3 regions of the Sporosarcina sp. QA0331 genome follow, and region 3 is predicted to be linked to each of the others. Evidence: predicted binding sites of a transcription regulator. Region 3 holds the regulator's gene; each other region holds the start of a gene.

Region 1 (3,747 bases), 400 kb from region 3:
CGTACAACAATCTCTTCATCGACAACATCGACATGAACTTTTTCGATATCGTCATCTTCCAAAATGAGATCTGTTAATGGATCTTCAATCTTGTCTTGGATGACTCTGCGGAGTGGTCGTGCTCCGAAGCGTTTGTCATAGCCGAGTTTCACTAATTCCCGTTTCGCTTCAGGCGAGATGGAAATCGCGATATCGTTTTCTTCGATCGCTTCTTCCAAGTCAACGAGCATCAAGTCGACGATTTCGAGTAGATTGTCTTCTGTTAATTCATTGAATGAGACGATTGCATCGAAACGGTTCAGGAATTCAGGTTTGAAGTAGTTTCCTAGCGATTCTAGCATAAAGACGGATTCATGTGCGGTTTGATTGAACCCGACACTTACTTTCTTCTCACCGGTTCCGGCGTTGCTTGTCATAATGATGACAGTGTCTTTGAAGCTTACTGTTCGACCGTGCGAATCCGTTAGTCGCCCGTCTTCCATAATTTGAAGGAACATATGTTGAACGTCCGGGTGCGCTTTTTCAATTTCATCAAATAGCAAAATCGAATACGGGTTGCGGCGAACTTGTTCCGTTAATTGGCCAGCTTCTTCGTGCCCTACGTAGCCTGGAGGAGAGCCGATAATTTTAGAGACGGCATGTTTCTCCATGTATTCACTCATATCAAGACGAATTAACGTATCGCGGGAACCGAATAGTTCTTCTGCCAAAACTTTTGTAATTTCCGTTTTACCGACACCTGTTGGACCGACGAATAGGAACGATCCGATTGGACGAGTTTTCGATTTTAATCCTGCGCGGCTGCGGCGGATTGCTTTTGCAACCTTATCGGCTGCTTCTACTTGTCCAATTACTTTTTTACGTAGATTTTCTGCAAGGTCTTTCATTTTTGCTTGTTCCGATGCTTGTAGCTTCGTTACCGGAATGCCTGTTTTTTCTTCTACGATTTCCTCGATATCTTTAACAGTCACTTCATAGAGAGACGCTTCGCCTTGTTCGGCTTCTTCTAGTTGTTGACGTAATTGCATTTCTTCTTGGCGCAACGCTGCCGCCTTTTCATAGTCTTCCATTTCCGCAGCTTGTTCTTTTAGTTGGATGACTTCTTCTAGCCGTTTTCCGATTTGCTCAGCATCTGCAGAAGAATGCTTCAGATTCAAGCGTGCACCCACTTCATCCATCAAATCAATTGCCTTGTCCGGCAAAAATCGGTCTTGAATATACCGTTGTGATAATGCGACGAATGCTCGAATCGCTTCGTCAGAGTAATGCACTTCATGGAACGCTTCATAGCGGTCTTTAATTCCGTTCAGGATTGTAATCGCATCTTCCGCAGAAGGCTCTTTGACAATGATCGGCTGGAAGCGGCGTTCGAGTGCAGCGTCTTTTTCAATTTGACGGTATTCTTTCAACGTCGTTGCTCCAATAAGCTGCATGCTTCCGCGTGCCAATGCTGGTTTCAGGATATTCCCCGCATCCATTTTGGAGCCTTCCGCCGAACCTGCACCGACGAGAAGATGGATTTCATCGACGAACACGATGACATCTTTCCGGTTCTCGATCTCTTCGATCAATTGCTTCATCCGCTCTTCAAATTGACCGCGGATTCCTGTGTTCGTCACAAGTGATGCTACATCCAACACGTACACTTGTTTATTCAACAGTTTTGCGGGAACATCGCCTTCATGGATTTTCACTGCGAGCCCTTCCGCAATCGCTGTTTTACCGACACCCGGTTCCCCGATGAGAACAGGATTATTTTTGTTTCTTCTATTTAAAGTTTCAATAACGCGCTTCACTTCTTGATCGCGACCGATAACCGGGTCGATTCGTCCTTCCTTGGCGTCATTCGAAATATTTTTACCGAGTTGGTCTAACAAGCCGTTTCCTTGATTTTCATCGACTTCTCTAACTTGCGTATGTGCCTGAGAGTTGCCGTTCGCTTGGAAAAATTGATTTGCACCGTTGCCAAATGAAGCACTCATTTGACCTTGAATCTCTTGAAAACATGTATGACATAAATTCATCTGCATACGTTGATGATTCACTTGAAGTCGCAAGCTCATTGTCGCTTCGTTTTTACCACAATGTTGACATTTCATATTCCATTTCCTCCTTACAGTTTCATTCATATATATCATCTGACATTGACTATCTTTGACTTATAACCTTATTATACTCTGACCTTTTTTGACTTTCAAGTTTTTTGTTTGGGTGTAGTAGGTGCCTGTGCAACACGCATTTATGACAATTCATTAATAGTCATATAAATATAGAAAGAAGCCAACCGTTTAGGTACGGTCAGCTTCTTGATTTCCTTTATGCAATTGTAGTGCATTGTATGAATTGTATGCTGCACAGGCACCGGTTTATTCTGCATAATCACGATACACATATACATTCACAATTGAGCCGATGATCCGGACTTTTACTACTAGGCCTGACCACAAAAATCTATCGCAGTACTCCCATTCCTCGCAATCCCGCTGAATAAGTGATTTCCCGTAGTCGATATGGATAGTACCTTCCTTTTCGCCGGTTGCTTGAAAATGGAACTTGTTTGTGCCTGGTTCGCGGGTGATTTTCACAATCTCCCCGGCATTTTTTTCGAGGATTTTAAAGTCACCGATGTCATACTTGTCGTCTTCCTTAAAGGTTTCCGACAGGTTTTCTTTAATTGCTTCGACATCATAATAAGATTGAGCGTCGTTCTGCTTTGCCTCAATTCCGTATCGTATTTCCTTCCCGCTCTTGAGCTTCACAGTAGCGATATACTGGCCAGGTTTATCGATATCAAATGAGACGATCGTGTATTGATCCACATTGAACGGCATATTGTCAGAGATTTTCTCCCCTTCCATCGTCGCAAGGGAGATCGTTTCAATGTTTTCCTTAATGTCAAATAGCTGGACGGCTGTCGGCACCATGTCCTCTGTCTCTTCCAATGTCAATGTCAGTTCGCCGTTCACTTTTGTAATGTGAACATAATATTTCACGTAGTCTTTTACATTTGAGCCCTTGCTCGGCCTGCCTTGTAAATTCAAGATGCCTTTCCCTTCTTTTACGGGAACGACCTGGATTTTGTCTTCAGTGTAACCTTCTGTCCCGAACACTTTAAATGCTTTAAAGTATCCTTCCTCTGCATCCGATTGCCAAATTTGCACATAATCCCATTTCAAGTCACTCGCCTTGATTGTCACCATTGGCGGCTTCGATTCTTCGGTCGCTTTCAACATCTTCGCCGCTTGCCCTCTTGTGATGGGAGCGTTCGGGCTGAACGTAGTCGGAGTCGTTCCCGATGTGATGCCGAGTGCGTAAATGGCGAGAATGTTTTCAGTATGCGATTGATAATTCGAAAGATCCTTGAATGGATGATTGTAGATCGGTTCTCGTGGCAGATCGAATGCTTTAACGATAATCGAAGCCATCTGTCCCCGTTTAATCGGATCGTTCGGACCGAATCGGCCATCGCCGTATCCGCTAATCATGCCTTTCTCTGTCATTGCCGCAATCGCTTTATAGTAACCATTCGCCGTCGAGACGTCTTTGTATCCCGGATTTTTCACATTCGTTGTATCCAAATTGGTCATCTTCGCGATGATCGCGGCCGCCTGTCCCCTTGTAATGGAATTGCCCGGCTTGAATGTGCCATCCGGATAACCTCCAATAATATTGCGTTCCGCAAGATCATACACCGCTTCCGCGAAATGCTTTGTTGTTGGTACGTCCGAAAACTGCAACGTGTTCTGA
Region 2 (3,747 bases), 890 kb from region 3:
TCCGTCAGGTGATGGCAGCGCTTTCAGATGTTGAACCGTTAATTGAGAAAATGTTCCAATACAGATTTTCCAACTCGGACGATTTGAAAGGGCACTCACTCGGCAACCTTATGCTAGCTGCTTTGACAGATATTACAGGCGATTTTGCCCGCGCTGTCGAAAAGATGGGCCGGGTGTTGAACATTAAAGGGAAAGTATTGCCTGCCGCCAACCAAAAGATCACCTTGCATGCTGAGCTCGATGATGGCACAATTGTAACCGGTGAATCTAAAATTCCGGTGTATGGGCGCAAAATTCGAAAAGTCTATGTATCTCCGCAAGAAGTGGAACCTTTGCCTGAAACGGTAGAGGCTATCAATGAAGCGGACTTGATCATATTTGGGCCAGGCAGCTTATATACGAGCATTTTGCCGACGATACTTGTAAGGGATATTCGTGATGCCGTTCTAGCGTGCCGTGCGAAGAAAGTATATATTAATAATTTGACGACGCAGGAAGGCGAAACGTATCAGTACACTGCTTCCGAGCATGTGAAGGCATTATATGATCATGCCGGCAGTCAATTCATTGACACGGTACTGCTAAACAAAACGGATTTTCGAACTTTATTAAACGGGGAAGAGCCGTCCGATATTCAGCTCCCTGTAGAAAATGATATTGAAGCATTGCAATTGCTCGTCCCTACTATCGTATTAGGGGACTTTTCGACGGTTTCGGACGGAAGAATTATCCATGATGCTGAAAAAGTCGCATCGTGGATTATGGGTTATATGGAAGGTACGATCGTTAGCGAGGAGACCTGATCATCGCCGAGAGAGAGGGGGAAAATCATGTCTTTTGCATCTGAAGTGAAGAAGGAACTGACACAAATCGATTCCAAGGAATGCTGTGTGAAAGCGGAAATTGCCGCCTTCATTAGGATGAACGGTGCCCTATCGTTTTCAAATAAACAATTGAGCTTGGACGTACAAACAGAAAATGCGGCAATTGCAAGAAGACTTTATTCAAACATCAAGCGATTATATCCTTATAAAGTCGAATTGCTCGTTCGTAAAAAAATGCGCCTGAAGAAGAACAACGTCTACATATGCCGAATTCGGGATGGTGCAAAGCAATTATTAGAGGACCTTTATATCCTGACAGGAACCTTTCAATTTAAAAATGAAATTGTAGAGCAATTGGTTAAAAAGAAATGCTGCCAGAAGTCCTATTTGCGTGGTGCATTCCTCGCAGGAGGTTCTGTCAACAATCCCGAAACGTCCTCCTATCATTTGGAGATTTTCTCTTTTTACAAAGAGCATAGCGAAGCGTTAGTGGAATTAATGAATAAATACCAATTGAATGCGAAATCGATTGAACGGAAAAAAGGCTATATCGCCTATTTGAAAGAGGCGGAGAAGATTTCAGATTTTCTTGGAATCATCGGCGCACATGTATCGTTGATGAAATTTGAAGACGTTCGGATTCTGAGAGATATGCGAAACAGCGTCAATCGCCTTGTCAATTGTGAAACCGCTAACTTGAATAAAACAATCGGAGCGGCACAACGGCAAGTTGAAAATATTAAATTCATCCAGAGTACGATTGGATTGGATCAATTACCTGACCGTTTGCAGGAAATCGCTCAGCTGCGCATCGATAACCAGGACGTCACATTGAAAGAGCTCGGTGAAATGGTGAGTGGCGGTACGGTTAGTAAATCGGGCGTGAATCATCGCCTCCGTAAAATTGAAGAAATCGCGGAAAGCCTCCGCAGTGGAGGAATTGTTAGCCGATAAAATAGACGAGTCAGAGAGGAGTCGAAGGAGTATGGCAGAAAGAACGCTTGAAGTAAAAATGAAAACCGGATTACAAGCACGACAAGCTGCACTTTTCGTGCAGGAAGCAAATCGATTCACGGCGGACGTTTTTTTGAAAAGAGATGAACGCCAAGTGAACGCGAAAAGTATTATGGGTGTAATGAGCTTGGCAATCGCGAGAGGTGCCGAAGTGACATTGATCGCTGAAGGCGTCGACGAGGAGCAAGCAATCGAAAAGCTATCTGCGCTTGTTGAGAACGAAAATTAATATAAAAAACAGCCGTTTCACTATGTAAATAGGAAACGGCTAAAAAATAAAAAAGCCGTAAACATGTTTTCATGTTTACAGGCTTCTTTAAAAACTCTATACGCCCTCGGCAGGAGTCGAACCCACATTTCAAGAACCGGAATCTTGCGTGCTATCCATTGCACCACGAGGGCAATTTATTACTGCTATCAGTAACAGACAAGATTAATTATACAAAGAAAGTGGTATGATTGCAATACCTAATTTGAAAGCGTTATATTTGACCTTTATTGACCATAATATGTATGATAGATGTACAGTTGAAACAACTGGTTTCAGCAGAACGAAAATCCTGACCCATCATAAGGAGGAAATAACATGAATTTAATACCTACAGTTATTGAGCAAACGAACCGGGGAGAGCGCGCTTATGATATCTACTCCCGTTTATTGAAAGACCGTATCATCATGCTAGGGAGCGCAATCGACGACAATGTAGCAAACTCGATTGTTGCGCAATTGCTTTTCCTAGAAGCAGAAGATCCAGATAAGGACGTATCGATCTATATCAACAGCCCGGGCGGCAGCATCACTGCGGGGATGGCGATTTACGATACGATGCAATTCATCAAACCGGACATCCAAACAATCTGTATCGGTATGGCTGCATCAATGGGATCTTTCCTTTTGACTGCAGGAACGAAAGGGAAACGTTATGCGCTTCCTAACGCAGAAGTAATGATTCACCAACCACTTGGAGGAGCGCAAGGGCAAGCGACTGAAATCGAAATCGCAGCAAAACGCATTCTTTTCCTACGTGAAAAATTGAACACGATCCTTTCCGAGCGCACAGGCCAGCCTGTCGAAGTAATCGCGAAAGACACAGATCGTGATAATTTCATGACAGCTGAACGTGCGAAGGAATATGGTTTGATCGACCACATCATCACGCGCAGCGACATGAAAGAATTGGATTCGAAAAAATAATAGCTGTACTTGAGACCGACTCTGTTTATGGAGTCGGTTTTTTATATTACCTAAAGATCCATTCTTATGAACAAGTGCTCAATTATTTTATTGCGGGTTTGAAACCTTTTCGCAAGACATACGATAAATAGTATACCTGCTCAAGTGTTTGGGAGTCGATTCCGGTTGGGTAATGAAAATATATCGAATGGAGTGTGAAAAGATGAAAAAGATATTAGGACCATTAGCGATAATTGTTGTCATTCTTGTAATTCTCGGCGTCATGCTCGTCCCGAGCTATAACAAATTTGTCAATCTGGAAGAGGATGTCGATAAGTCGTATGCACAAGTTGAGAATCAGCTACAGCGCAGGCTTGATTTGATTCCCAACTTGGTGAGCACGGTCAAAGGATATGCAAGTCACGAGAAAGAAGTAATTGCTGAAATATCCGATGCACGTTCGAAGCTTGCGGGAGCTAGCGGACCGGAAGAGCAGGCAGCTGCTGATACTGAGCTTTCGAACGCACTTGGCCGATTGCTCGTCGTTGTAGAAAACTACCCGGATCTAAAAGCGAACCAGAACTTTACACAATTGATGGATGAGCTTGCCGGAACGGAAAACCGAATTGGCGTTGCAAGGATGGACTACAACAACGTCGTAGCGGATTATAATCGACAAACAAAGCGTTTTCCAGGTAGACTCGTCGCTTCAATTTTTGGATTCGACGAGAAGGA
Region 3 (3,747 bases):
GGAGTCGTGCTTGCAACTGGGAAGGAACGAAGCGCCAAAATTGTCCTGTTATTGGCTGCGTTAGCGGGAAGTGCGTTCATCCTTAGTGCGCCGCTATTCAATGCAAATCAAAAATATAAAGCGGTCGAAATGGATCAACAAGTGGAAATTAAGGCGTTTGATGAAACGAAGACGCCTGCAAGTGTACCACCAAAATTTGCTCGAAATAAAATGAAGAAAGCATTCGGCCAAGTGCCGAATACGAGTTATTATGAGCTTGGCAACTTGCAGATTCAAAAAGTGGATGGAAAGTTTGTCTATATCGCGCCTGTCGAGTTTTCGGGATTCTTCAAATGGATGAATGGGAAGACGACACCTGGCTACTTCACGATGAGCGCGACCGATTCGGCAGACAATCCGAAGTTCGTGAAAACAGAAATGGCTTATACACCTTCATCGTACTTCCACAAACAAGTGGAGCGACATATGCGGATGGCGGTGCCGGATCTCATCTTTTATGGTGATGTGCAGCTTGAAATTGATGATGATGGAAAACCACATTATATACGTTCCTATGGGGAATTCATTACAGCGAGAAACGGTTTTGATGTCCAAGGGGTCGTCATGGTAGATCCGGGTACGGGTGAAGTGAGCCAATATCCGCTTTCGAACGTCCCTGAATTTATCGATGGGGCGGTTTCACCCGAAGCGGTCAGCTTGCAAAACAGCTACTTCGGAAAATACGTCCACGGATTCTGGAATTCAGTCGTCGGGAAGAAGGATGTGAAGCTGCCTTCAGATGAAGGGACGGAGTCGAATGTCAGTCCGGTGTTCGATGAAAATGGCCATATGTATTATTTCACTGATTTCACAAGCCCGAAAGAAGGCGTCGACTCGATGCTTGGCTATGCATTGACGGATGGCCGCACGGGCGAAGCGACTTACTATACCGGTAATCTGGAAGAGTCGTATATGGACTCGCAAGGTACGCTTCAAATTATCGAAAAGAAATTTATCGAGAAGAAATGGACCGGAGAAATGCCGGTGCTCTATAACTTTTACGGGGAAGCGAGCTGGTTGACGCCGGTTCTTGACTCAAACGGCTTCCTGCAAAATTACTTCATCGTTTCGGCAGCAAACCCAGAAATCTCCGTATACGCCAATTCACCGAATGAAGCATTGAGGCTTTACAAAACAGCCTTGCAACGGGGCGGAAGCACAGTCGACGGCAACTCGAACGCCGAGGAAGGAAAAGCGTCTGTCAACGTCGTTAGGGTCTATAAGGAACGCGCTGGCGACGCCACAATTGTGTCGATCCTTGCCGACGACGGACAGAACTATATCGTTTCCACAGAATCTGTTCCATTGGCAATCTACATTCAGGAAGGAGACCACCTTGCCATCACCTATTACGAAACGGGCGAGCTCTTCCTGCCGGTTAAGGAACTAAAAAACGCTACGATTGAATAAAAAAGGCAGCTTCCGAAATATCGGAGGCTGCCTTTATACGTTTATGAGCGATTACGCCGAATTATGAGCCGTTCGTAGCGTTTATGCGCGTCTACTTCGGGTTATGGACTTTTACAACGTTTTATGGACATTTCTAGCGATTTATGAACTTTTACGACGGATTATGAGCTTTTCTGGCAATTTATTATTGGGAAAGGGTGTAAGGAGTTTGTTCAAAAGGGCAGACTGCACCTATGCGAAAATAACAGCCGTTTGCCTCAACTGTTACGGACCACCCTTTCGAACAGAACCCACGAAGAGGAAGAAGAGGTCAGACAAAATCCTCAACTACCTTATTACCCTATTTTTTAAACCTTAAACATTAACAGCTGACAAATTTACTAGCTGTTAATTGAAGCGAAAGGCGGCGACTCCTGCGAAAGCCGTTACGAAGAACGGCTTTTTCGAGTAAAAGCGTAGCATTACGAGCAGGGACGCCCGCGTCCGCCTGAAGCGAAAATCAACTTTTTCTGTTAATTTGCATATAAATTGCACGCAAGATGTATTTTCATGTACAATTAAGTCAAAGATAGTCAAAGTCAATGGCTTAGCACCGAGAGAAAAGAGGTGACATCATGCGAAACATTTCTGACATTATTGAAGGGTATTTAAAGGCGATTATCGAAAAAGAAGATAGCGGGACTGTGGAAATCAAACGGAGTGAAGTCGCGGAAAAATTTCAATGCGTACCTTCGCAAATCAATTATGTCATCAACACCCGCTTCACCGTCGAACGCGGATACGCAGTCGAATCAAAGCGCGGAGGCGGTGGATACATCCGGATTTATCGCGTCCAGACGAATTCGCATAAGGAATTACTTGAACATATTTTAGAAGGAATACAACATGGCGCGACATATGCAATGGCTGAAGGAATCATCTACAGGCTGTTGAACGAAGAAGTCATTTCGGAGAGGGAGTCTAGGCTCATTTTAGCTGCGGTGGACCGGACGACGCTCTACTACCCACTACCGGAGCGCGATCTTATCCGGGCGCGGATTTTGCAGGCGATGCTAACGACCCTGATCTATAAACAGCTTGAATAGAGAATTCGACGAATACGAGGTGCAAAATATGCTATGCGATAATTGCAAAGAACGACCGGCTTCTGTGATCTTCACCCAGGAAGGCATGGGCGGGTCTACGGAACGTCATCTATGTGAGAAATGTGCGTTCCAAACACAAATGTTTCATTTTGACCCGAATCAGGAACCGTTGTCGATCCAACAATTCCTTTCCCACTGGTTTGGTGGAAGTGAATCAATGCAGCCTTTTCAGCAGTCAAGGGAAAGTACGCCGGAAGGACCAACATGCCCCGACTGCCAATTAACGTTCAGGAAATTCCTCGATATCGGCAAATTCGGTTGTCCAACGTGTTATGACTCGTTCAGGGAGTATTTGCCACGAGTTTTCAGCAAGCTCCATAACGGGCATACGACGCACGTCGGAAAAATACCGGTCTCCTTCAATGAACGATTTGCTTTGAAAAAGAAAGTCGAGGAAATCAGGCTGAAAATGCAGGAAGCGATCGAGGAGGAACGGTTTGAGGATGCCGCCGCATTGAGGGATGAAGCGAATGCACTGAAAGAGCGTTTAGCGGAATGCGGCAATGGAGGTGGAGACAGCGATGTCGATTAATAAATTCATGAAAGGTGCTGTCACTGGATGGATGACGTCGCATGGAGAGCATGCGGATATCGTCATGTCGACAAGGATCCGCTTAGCCCGGAATTTAAGAGGATATCGATTCCCGATTGCGTTCACAATTGAAGAGGCACAGAAAGTAGACTCGCAAGTTTCGGCCGCCTTGCTTACTTCCGACGAAAAAGGGTATGCCTATATGAAGATGTCGGAACTTCCGGCGACAGAAAGACAAGTGCTCGTTGAAAAGCATTTGGTCAGCCCGCAATTGACAGACCCGAAGCGCCATGGAGCGGTCGTACTGTCGGAAGACGAGACGTTGAGCATCATGTTGAACGAAGAGGATCATATCCGCATTCAATGCATCTATCCGGGATTCCAGCTTGAAAATGCCTATGAGCATGCAGACTCTGTCGATAACTATTTGGAAGATAAACTTCCGTATGCTTTCGATGAAGATTTCGGCTACTTGACGAGCTGTCCGTCAAATACGGGCACAGGAATGCGGGCATCGGTCATGATGCACTTGCCTGCTTTGACGATTACAAAGCAAATTGAGCGTATCATTCCGGCCATATCAAGGCTCGGCATGATTGTCAGAGGCAGCTACGGAGAGGG

What was found. Region 3 encodes CtsR, which represses protease genes until heat stress. Its sites were predicted from a motif close to ATGGTCAATAAAGGTCAAACA; they were not measured.
Region 1: the regulator CtsR is predicted to act here: its motif matches at 2,175-2,195, upstream of AC0L13_RS16680 (ATP-dependent Clp protease ATP-binding subunit).
Region 2: the regulator CtsR is predicted to act here: its motif matches at 2,324-2,344, upstream of clpP (ATP-dependent Clp endopeptidase proteolytic subunit ClpP).

The regions. Positions count from the first base shown of each region.
Region 1 is NZ_CM147850.1:3,296,103-3,299,849, forward strand. Features, by position in the region: gene AC0L13_RS16680 (ATP-dependent Clp protease ATP-binding subunit) at 1-2,099, opposite strand, end outside; gene AC0L13_RS16685 (S-layer homology domain-containing protein) at 2,367-3,747, opposite strand, start outside.
Region 2 is NZ_CM147850.1:2,812,222-2,815,968, reverse strand. Features, by position in the region: gene AC0L13_RS14270 (gluconeogenesis factor YvcK family protein) at 1-803, shown strand, start outside; gene whiA (DNA-binding protein WhiA) at 831-1,778, shown strand; gene AC0L13_RS14260 (HPr family phosphocarrier protein) at 1,810-2,067, shown strand; tRNA gene AC0L13_RS14255 (tRNA-Arg) at 2,169-2,240, opposite strand; gene clpP (ATP-dependent Clp endopeptidase proteolytic subunit ClpP) at 2,425-3,033, shown strand; gene AC0L13_RS14245 (LemA family protein) at 3,236-3,747, shown strand, end outside.
Region 3 is NZ_CM147850.1:3,701,006-3,704,752, reverse strand. Features, by position in the region: gene AC0L13_RS18875 (hypothetical protein) at 1-1,449, shown strand, start outside; gene AC0L13_RS18870 (CtsR family transcriptional regulator) at 2,064-2,534, shown strand; gene AC0L13_RS18865 (UvrB/UvrC motif-containing protein) at 2,563-3,126, shown strand; gene AC0L13_RS18860 (protein arginine kinase) at 3,116-3,747, shown strand, end outside.